Regions from separate parts of the Alcanivorax sediminis genome, predicted to be linked through region 1. Evidence: predicted binding sites of a transcription regulator. Region 1 holds the regulator's gene; each other region holds the start of a gene.
What was found. The regulator sigma-54, encoded in region 1, starts transcription at its own class of promoters, with help from an activator protein. The targets are predictions, from matches to a motif close to TGGCACNNNNNTTGCTNT.
Positions count from the first base shown of each region.

Region 2: glnK (P-II family nitrogen regulator) is a predicted target of sigma-54. The motif match lies at 1,046-1,063, and genes of this name have one in related genera.
Region 3: GFN93_RS11080 (ammonium transporter) is a predicted target of sigma-54. The motif match lies at 868-885, and genes of this name have one in related genera.
Region 4: nirB (nitrite reductase large subunit NirB) is a predicted target of sigma-54. The motif match lies at 959-976, and genes of this name have one in related genera.

Region 1 is NZ_WIRE01000004.1:71,599-73,786, reverse strand. It holds gene lptB (LPS export ABC transporter ATP-binding protein) at 1-192, shown strand, start outside; gene GFN93_RS16900 (RNA polymerase factor sigma-54) at 452-1,912, shown strand; gene hpf (ribosome hibernation-promoting factor, HPF/YfiA family) at 1,955-2,188, shown strand, end outside.
Region 2 is NZ_WIRE01000001.1:302,262-304,449, forward strand. It holds gene GFN93_RS01225 (ammonium transporter) at 1-532, opposite strand, end outside; gene glnK (P-II family nitrogen regulator) at 606-944, opposite strand; gene GFN93_RS01235 (accessory factor UbiK family protein) at 1,294-1,539, shown strand; gene GFN93_RS01240 (YifB family Mg chelatase-like AAA ATPase) at 2,028-2,188, shown strand, end outside.
Region 3 is NZ_WIRE01000001.1:2,437,873-2,440,060, reverse strand. It holds gene GFN93_RS11090 (DUF7793 family protein) at 1-292, shown strand, start outside; gene GFN93_RS11085 (EVE domain-containing protein) at 289-771, shown strand; gene GFN93_RS11080 (ammonium transporter) at 926-2,188, shown strand, end outside.
Region 4 is NZ_WIRE01000001.1:2,926,940-2,929,127, reverse strand. It holds gene GFN93_RS13375 (NarK family nitrate/nitrite MFS transporter) at 1-403, opposite strand, end outside; gene nirB (nitrite reductase large subunit NirB) at 1,014-2,188, shown strand, end outside.

The DNA of each region.
Region 1 (2,188 bases):
ATCATTCGCCACCTCAAAGAGCGCGGCATTGGCGTGCTGATCACTGACCACAACGTGCGCGAAACCCTGGATATTTGCGATACCGCCTATATCGTCAGTGCCGGCCACATCATCGCCTCCGGCGACGCCGACACCATCCTTTCCAACCAGCAGGTGCGGGATGTGTATCTGGGGGCGGACTTCAGACTTTAGAAAGAATTAATAGTTAATAATGAATAACGTCGCGGGACAGGCTCCCCGTTTTGAACCGAAGGAGGCCGCGCCCAAGAGATGGGCGCGGCCTCCACGCTTGAAGCAGCCGAGCTATCTGACCGCGCAGCTATTAATTATTCATTATTAACTATTAACTCACCCCTCCCTACCACACAAGCATCACTGGCACAATTATTGCTAGTAAGACTTTGAAGCTGCTATTCTCAGGTTTTGGGGATCAATCACCAACCTGAGCAGTATGAAGCCCACACTACAATTACAAATCGGCCAGCAGCTGACCATGACGCCTCAGCTGCAGCAGGCCATCCGCCTCCTCCAGCTCTCCACTCTGGATCTACGCCAGGAGATTCAGCAGGCCGTGGAAAGCAATCCGCTGCTTGAGCTGGCTGACGATTTTGGTGACGATGCCCTCCCCGAAGCTGACGAAGAGCGTCAGGATGACGAACTCAATCCCGAGCGCGACGACGCCCTCGAAGAATTCGTGGACAGCGACCCAGGCATAGAAACCGAATGGGACGACGTCTATTCGGGCCAGAGCAGCAGCTCCGCCACCCTTCCTGACGACGCCGATGAATGGCAGCAGCGCCATTCCGTTTCCGGAAGCCTCCAAGACCACTTGCTGTGGCAGCTGAATCTGACCCCCATGAGCGATGTGGATCGCATCATCGCCATGGCCATCATCGAATCGGTAGACGACCGTGGTTACATGACCACGTCCATTGACGATATTGTCGAGATGGTCAACCAGCAAGAAGGCCTGCTTACTGAGGGTGACGAGCTGGAAGCTGATGAAGTGCTGGCAGTGCAGCACCGGCTGCAGCAGTTTGATCCTCTCGGCGTTGCCAGTATCGATCTGGCTGATTGCCTTGCCGTCCAGCTACGCCAACTGCCAGGGGACACCCCCTATCTGTCCCTGGCCATGGAATTACTGAAACACCTTGAGCTGCTGGAAAAGCATGACTATGCCGCCCTGAGAAGGGTGCTCCAGACCAGTGAGCAGGAGCTACTGGATGCCCTTTCGCTAATCCGTACACTCGATCCTGCACCCGGTGAGCAAATTGGCGAGAGCTCCGTAGACTATGCAGTACCAGACGTGATTGTGCGCCAGCACAATGGACGCTGGCAGGTCAGCCTCAATGATGACATCCTGCCCAAGGTGAACCTGCAGCAACAGTATGCCAGCCTTGCCAGGCAGACCTCCGGGGAAGATGGACAATACCTGAAAAACTGCGTGCAAGAAGCCAAGTGGTTCATCAAGAGTCTGCAAAGCCGCCACGACACCCTGCTCAAGGTGGCCACCCGCATTGTTGAAGTGCAGCAGGACTTCTTTGATTATGGCGAAGAAGCCATGAAACCCCTGGTACTCGCCGACATCGCCGAGGCCGTCGAGATGCACGAATCAACCATCAGTCGGGTTACCAACCAGAAATACATGATGACACCCCGCGGCGTCTTTGAGCTGAAATATTTCTTTTCCAGCCACGTGGGAACAGACGGCGGAGGCGAGTGTTCCTCCACCGCTATTCGTGCCATTATTAAGAAGCTGGTCGCCGCCGAGAATCCCCGCAAGCCGCTCAGTGATAACAAACTGGCCAGCTTGCTCAACGATCAGGGAATCAACGTAGCGCGCCGGACCGTTGCCAAGTATCGTGAGGCAATGAGAATACCGTCATCCAGTGCTCGCAAGCGTTTGGTGTAGGGCACGAATGACGGGCCCAACAAGCAGGTAAAGGAGCCAGCCATGCAAATTAATATCAGCGGTCATCACCTGGAAGTTACCGACGCTCTTCGCACTTATGTCGGCGACAAGTTCTCCCGTCTGGAAAGGCACTTCGACCAGATCACCAGCATCCAGGTAATTCTTTCTCCGGAACCGAAGACTCACAAGGCAGAATCCACCATCCATATTTCCGGGGCAGACCTGTTCGCCACCGCTGAAGCCGACGACATGTATGCGGCCATCGACAAACTGACC
Region 2 (2,188 bases), on a different contig from region 1:
AACCGGCGAAGTCAGAGAAGCCCAGGTCGCCCAGGTTGTACATGCCAAATACTTCAGCACCACCCCAGGTCCAGGAACCTTCCAGCGGGTAGATCACGCCAGTCATGACAACAGCGAAGATCAGGAATGCCCACAGCTTCATACGCTCTGCTACCGCACCAGATACGATGGACATGGCAGTGGCCACGAACACAACCTGGAAGAAGAAGTCAGAAGCGCCAGAGTATACGGAATCACCGTCGAAGCCGTTCTCGGCAGAAGCGCTCAGCACGCCAGCCAGATCGAAGTCGCCGATGCCACTCAGGAAGATACCGCCGCCGTACATGATGGCGTAACCGCACACCAGGTACATGATGCAGCTGATCGCAAACAGCGCGACGTTCTTGGTGAGAATTTCAGTCGTGTTTTTGGCACGGACAAGGCCCGCTTCCAGCATGGCAAAGCCAGCTGCCATCCACATTACCAATGCGCCACACACCAGAAAGTAAAAGGTGTCCATGGCGTACTGCAGTTCAAAAATTTGATTTTCCACAATGCAACCCTCCGGAAATGGAAGCGTGTTTTTTCAAGCCCTGGCATGGGTCGATTTCAAAACACGGTAAAACTTAAATCGCGTCCTCGCCGGTCTCACCGGTGCGGATACGAATGGCCTGCTCAAGGGAGGTAACGAAGATTTTGCCGTCACCAATTTTGCCGGTGTTAGCGGCTTTCGCGATGGCTTCAATCACCTGATCCAGAGAGGACTCAGCGATGGCAACCTCGATTTTCACTTTGGGCAGGAAATCCACCACATACTCGGCACCCCGGTACAGCTCGGTGTGACCTTTCTGGCGTCCAAAGCCTTTCACCTCGGTAACGGTGATGCCTTGCACGCCGATCTCGGAGAGTGCTTCACGCACGTCATCCAGTTTGAACGGCTTAATTACGGCAGTAACCAGTTTCATTTCATTCTCCTCAGCTTTCACCGCGTCCGGTGACGTCCGTTTCACTTCGAGCCCCGTTATGGTTCCCGATCCACAGCTTGCTCGAACGCTCTGACCCAATAAGTGCACGACCCATGCCAGTTTTTGAAAATCATGCAATTTCAGGGAGTTACATGTGCCACCAGCGACAGGCACCAGTGGCGGCGCGCCATTATAGCGCACCGATTTAGGGCAAGTTCCAGATTGGTGCAGAACAGCAGATCCCTTCCTGGCACCGTGCCCCAAAGTCATCCACCGTGCTACCATTCATCGCGGATTACAAGGACGCCGTACGCGCCTTCACTCATATTCTGAACACTGCGGAGCCACCATGCCTGACCAGCCTTTTATTGACCGCCTGATGGCCGACATCAGCCGTCGCCTGCCCAATGGCCTCGGGGGCCTGCGCAGCGAAGTGGAACGCAATGTCCGCAGCGTGTTGGCCGAAACCGTCAGCCGCATGGATCTCATTACCCGGGAAGAATTCGATATTCAGCAACAGGTGCTGCTGCGCACCCGCGAAAAGCTGGAGGCGCTGGAGAAGCAGGTGGCCGAGCTGGAGAAGGGTGGCGCCTGAAAGCAGCGCCTACCCCTACCCGTAGGAGCCATGCTCGCATGGCGATCCGAGCGCAGCGAGGCGACCGAAGGGAGATTGTTCTCTTTCTAACAAAGGACGCCGCCAATCGAATCTTAGCTCCTCGCTGTCGCTCGGTTCGCACCACAGAAGGAATGCCTGTAAATGAGGCCCAGGAGGGTTGAGCGCAGCGAATAAACGGAGCACCTACATCGGCTTCGTAGAAATGCAGGAGCTCGGGAACTTTTCGGCCTTTCTTATTCCAATCAAGCGTAGCTTGTAGCTTGTAGCTTGTAGCTTGTAGCTTGTAGCTTGTAGCTTGTAGCTTGTAGCTTGTAGCTTGTAGCTTGTAGCTTGTAGCTTGTAGCTTGTAGCTTGTAGCTTGTAGCTCACAAAGCCAATCTCCTACACCCACCCCCGTCAACCTCGCACACGCCCATCCCCGCATCCCCCTTACACTCCCCTGCAGTCTTCACAACAGGCGAGGGGCCGTGACACACGCATTGCTATATAGCCGGGCACCGCTGGGCATTGATGCCCGGGAAGTGCGCGTGGAAACACATCTGGCTCCCGGGCTGCCCGCGTTCACCATCGTCGGCATGGGGGACACCGCCGTGCGGGAAAGTCGCGACCGGGTGCGCTCGGCGCTGGT
Region 3 (2,188 bases), on a different contig from region 1:
GATCTATCGTCAGCGGCAGGCACTTTTCTGGCAGCAAGGACACCGCAAACAGCTTGCTATTTATGTGGGCCGGATTGAGGGGCTGGACTTCGGCGCTTCACGCTTTGCCTGTGGCCAGGATTTCGCTGCCATGACCAATGCCAAGGCGCTGGTGCTGGAAAACACCCTTAACCATACCTACGCCAACATGATGCTCAAGATGAACAAACCTGATTTCCCGGTTTACATCTGCAACAGCGTACAGCAGGCTCGAGAGATTCTGAGCAGCAAACACTCCCGGGAGCACGCTTGAGCCAATCCATCTGGTTATTCAAGACCGAGCCTGACGTTTTCGGTATTGCCGATCTGATGAACGCGCCAAATCAGACTGCCGCCTGGGATGGGGTTCGTAACTACCAGGCCCGAAACCGGCTCCGTGACGAAATATTGGTAGGCGACACAGTGCTTATCTATCATTCCAGCTGCGCCACCCCGGCCATTGTCGGTGAAGCCCGGGTTACTCGTAGCGCCCACCCAGACCCCACCCAGTTTCTGCCTGAGCACCCCGCCTACGACGACCGCAGCACCCGGGAAGCCCCGCGCTGGTTCCAGGTTGAGCTGCAGTTCGCTCGCCAATACCCAAGCCCCATCAGCCTGAAGCAAATCAAGCAAAATCCGGATTTTGACGACATGGAACTGGTGATTCGGCCGCGACTCTCCATCCAGAAGGTAACCGACCAGGAGTACCTGCTGATCGAGGCCCTGTGCCAATCTATGGGTGTTTCTGCATAGTGCATCGCATGCACCAAAAATGAATAGCGCACCAATAAAAAGCATATGGCAGGAATAAAGAACTAGTTCATCTGTCAAAACCCGGCATTTTGTCCTTGGCACAACCGTTGCAGTAACCCAATTCGTCCATCCAAAAACGAACTGGGTTCAGTCCATGAAACTGCACTACAGACATACCCTTGTGTTGCTCGCGCTGCCTGGTTTTGCCCACGCAGATCCCCTCACCGCAACCGACACCGTGTGGATTGCTATCGCCGCCGCCCTGGTGTTCTTCATGCAAGCGGGTTTCGCCTTGCTGGAGAGCGGGCTGAGCCGCGCCAAAAATGCCCTGAATGTGGTCATGAAAAATTACATGGACCTTTGCGTAGGTACGCTGGTGTTTTGGGCAGTGGGGTTTGGTTTGATGTTTGGCACCAACCCCTCCGGCTGGTTTGGGGAAGACCAATTTGCGCTAAGCCAGGCTGACCATAGCACCTGGGCCATGATCATGTTCCAGATCATGTTTGCTGCGACGGCAGCAACCATTGCTTCCGGTGCCATGGCAGAACGGACGCGTTATGCAGGCTACCTGTGTGGCGCGATACTGATTACCGGGGTCATCTACCCCCTTTATGGCAGCTGGGCGTGGAACAGCAATGGCTGGCTGGCCCAGCTGGGCTTTATTGATTTCGCGGGCTCAACGGTGGTTCACAGCATCGGCGGCTGGTGTGCTCTTGCCGGTATTATGGTCGTAGGCCCACGTCTTGGACGCTTCGACAAGCAAGGCAAACCCCGCGCCATTCCAGGCCACAACCTGTCCTACGTAGCTCTGGGCGGGTTCATTCTGTGGTTTGGCTGGTTCGGCTTCAATGGTGGCTCCACCCTTGCCGCCAGTGTAGATATCGCCAAGGTCAACTTGAACACTCAACTGGCTGCCGCGGCTGGCGCGGTCGGCAGCACGTTGCTCCGTCTATCGACCCGCCGCCCGGTCCTCTTGACCGAAACCGTGAACGGCAGCCTGGCCGGACTGGTAGCGGTTACGGCTGGCTGCGCAGTTATGTCTCCTGCCTTTGCAGTACTGACCGGGCTCATTGCAGGCGCCCTTGCTGCAGGAGGTGCTCGTTTGCTGCTATCGCTTCGCCTGGATGATGTGGTTGGCGCGGTGCCTGTTCATGCGTTTGCCGGTGCCTGGGGAACGCTGGCTGCCGGACTCTTTTACGATGGCGACCTGTTCAACCCGGAACGTATCACAGTACAGCTGCTGGGAATTGTCGTGGCTTTCTGCTGGGCATTCTTCGCCGCCCTGATTATGTACTTGGTCGTAGCAACCCTCTTTGGGCTACGCGCCCCGGCTATCCACGAACAACGGGGTCTGGATCTGAGTGAACACGACGAAACCGGTTATCCGGAGTTCCCCCAGAACAGCCTGTATAACGCG
Region 4 (2,188 bases), on a different contig from region 1:
CCGGGAACCACTCACCAATCAGGCGAATGCCGACAACAAAGCCCGCTCCGACAAAACCCAGCAGCAAACGGGTAATGGCCAGCTGTTCAAATGTCGTGGACATGGCAAATGCCCAGCAAGGGAAGGCGGAGATGATCAGGAGAGAACCGAATACCTTGCGGGGACCGTAGCGATCTACCAGCGAACCGATGATGACGCGGGAAGGAATCGTCAGGGCGACGTTAAGGATCAGCAAGGCCTTGACCTGCTCAGTGGTCAGATCAAAGGCCTCACGCAGATGCCCCATGAGCGGCGCATGGGAAAACCACACAACAAAGGTAATGAAGAAGGCGATCCAGCTCAGGTGTAGCAGGCGGATGCGCGGTGCAGAAAAATTAAGAAGGTTCAGCTTGTCGGCGCTCATGATGGCTCCATCCACGGGCGGTTGGTCGATGCAGCGGTTAAAGCAATCGTCGTGCCAACATTTAAGGTATTGAATTTAAAGGGTTTGTTTCTGTTTTGGGCTAAAAGTGAGAAAGTTTGTGCAGGATAGTGAGGCTTTTGGCTGCATCATGGGGCGAAAATGATGCGCTCCATGTGTGCAAAAACGGGATTTCCGGAGTTTGCTGCAAATGAGTGCTTTGGGGCTGCGTCGAGGTTGTGCTCTCCATGTGCCGGACAGGGGGTAGAGCCTGTATGCAGATAAAGGCTGGGTGGTGTTTGGTGCTGATATTGTTGCGCCTTCCTTATACAGGAAAGGCTGGGTGCTCGAATGGGGCATTTTTCAGCAACGGGAGAATGCAGCTGCAGAAAGGCTGAAATGTGAGCAGTGCGCATCGTTGGCGCGCAATTATGACTCATGGAGGTGCACGAAAAGGTGCATCGTCGTCGTGCATTAACGCATTAAAAAAATGCATTGAAATGCGCTTCTTCGCCAAATAATCAATAAAAGCTTATCAAAAACAGTGGGTTAACAAGTTGGCACAGCCCTTGCTGTATGTCGGTGTCAGTTACGCACCGCGAGGGTGAGCCTTATGGCCAAGCAACAACTTCTTTTGATCGGACACGGGATGGTAGGTCAGCGTTATCTGGAAGCGCTGGTTGCCCAGGGTGGCCGTGAGCAATTCGACATTACCGTACTGTGTGAAGAGCCGCTGCCGGCTTACGACCGTGTCGGGTTGACCAGTTATTTTTCCGGCAAGACTGCCGATGACCTGTCGCTGGTACCGCAGGGCTTCTTTGAAGAGCACAACATTGCCCTGAAGCTCAAGACCCGCGCAGACAGCATTGATCGTGCGGCGAAAACCGTCACGACCAACACCGGTGAAACCCTCTCTTACGACAAGCTGGTACTGGCCACCGGTTCTTATCCTTTCGTGCCGCCGATCCCGGGTAACGATCGCGAAAACTGCTTTGTGTACCGCACCATCGACGATCTGGACGCCATGATTGCCGCCAGCAAGGGTGGCAAGGTGGGTACCGTCGTGGGCGGCGGTCTGCTCGGGCTGGAAGCGGCCAAGGCGCTGCACGATCTTGGTCTGGAAACCCATGTGGTGGAATTTGCTCCGCGTTTGATGGCCGTACAGGTCGATGATTTTGGTGGCGCGCTGCTCAAGGACAAGATCCAGGAGCTGGGCGTGAAGGTCCATACCAGCACCGGCACCCAGGAAATTGTCGATGGCGAAAGCTGCAAGCACCGTATGGTGTTTGGTGAAGACAAGCATCTGGAAACCGACCTGATTGTGTTCTCTGCCGGTATTCGTCCCCAGGATGCACTGGGTCGCGCCTGCGAACTGGAGCTGGGCGAGCGGGGCGGTATCGTGGTCAACGACCACTGCCTCACCTCCGATGCCGATGTCTATGCCATAGGTGAAGTGGCGCTGTGGAATGGCCGCATCTTTGGTCTGGTGGCGCCGGGTTACCAGATGGCGGAAATCGCTGCCGAACACCTGATGGGCAAGGCTGACAAGTCCTTCCAGGGTGCTGACATGAGCACCAAGCTCAAACTGATGGGTGTCGACGTGGCCTCCATCGGCGATGCCCATGGCAGCACTCCGGGCTGTCGCAGTACCGTATTCATGGATCAGACCGCAGGCGTTTACAAGAAAGCGGTGATCAGTGAGTGTGGCAAGAAGCTGCTGGGTGCGGTGCTGGTCGGTGATGCCGCCGATTACGGCAACTTGCTGCAGCTGTGCCTGAACGAAATGGA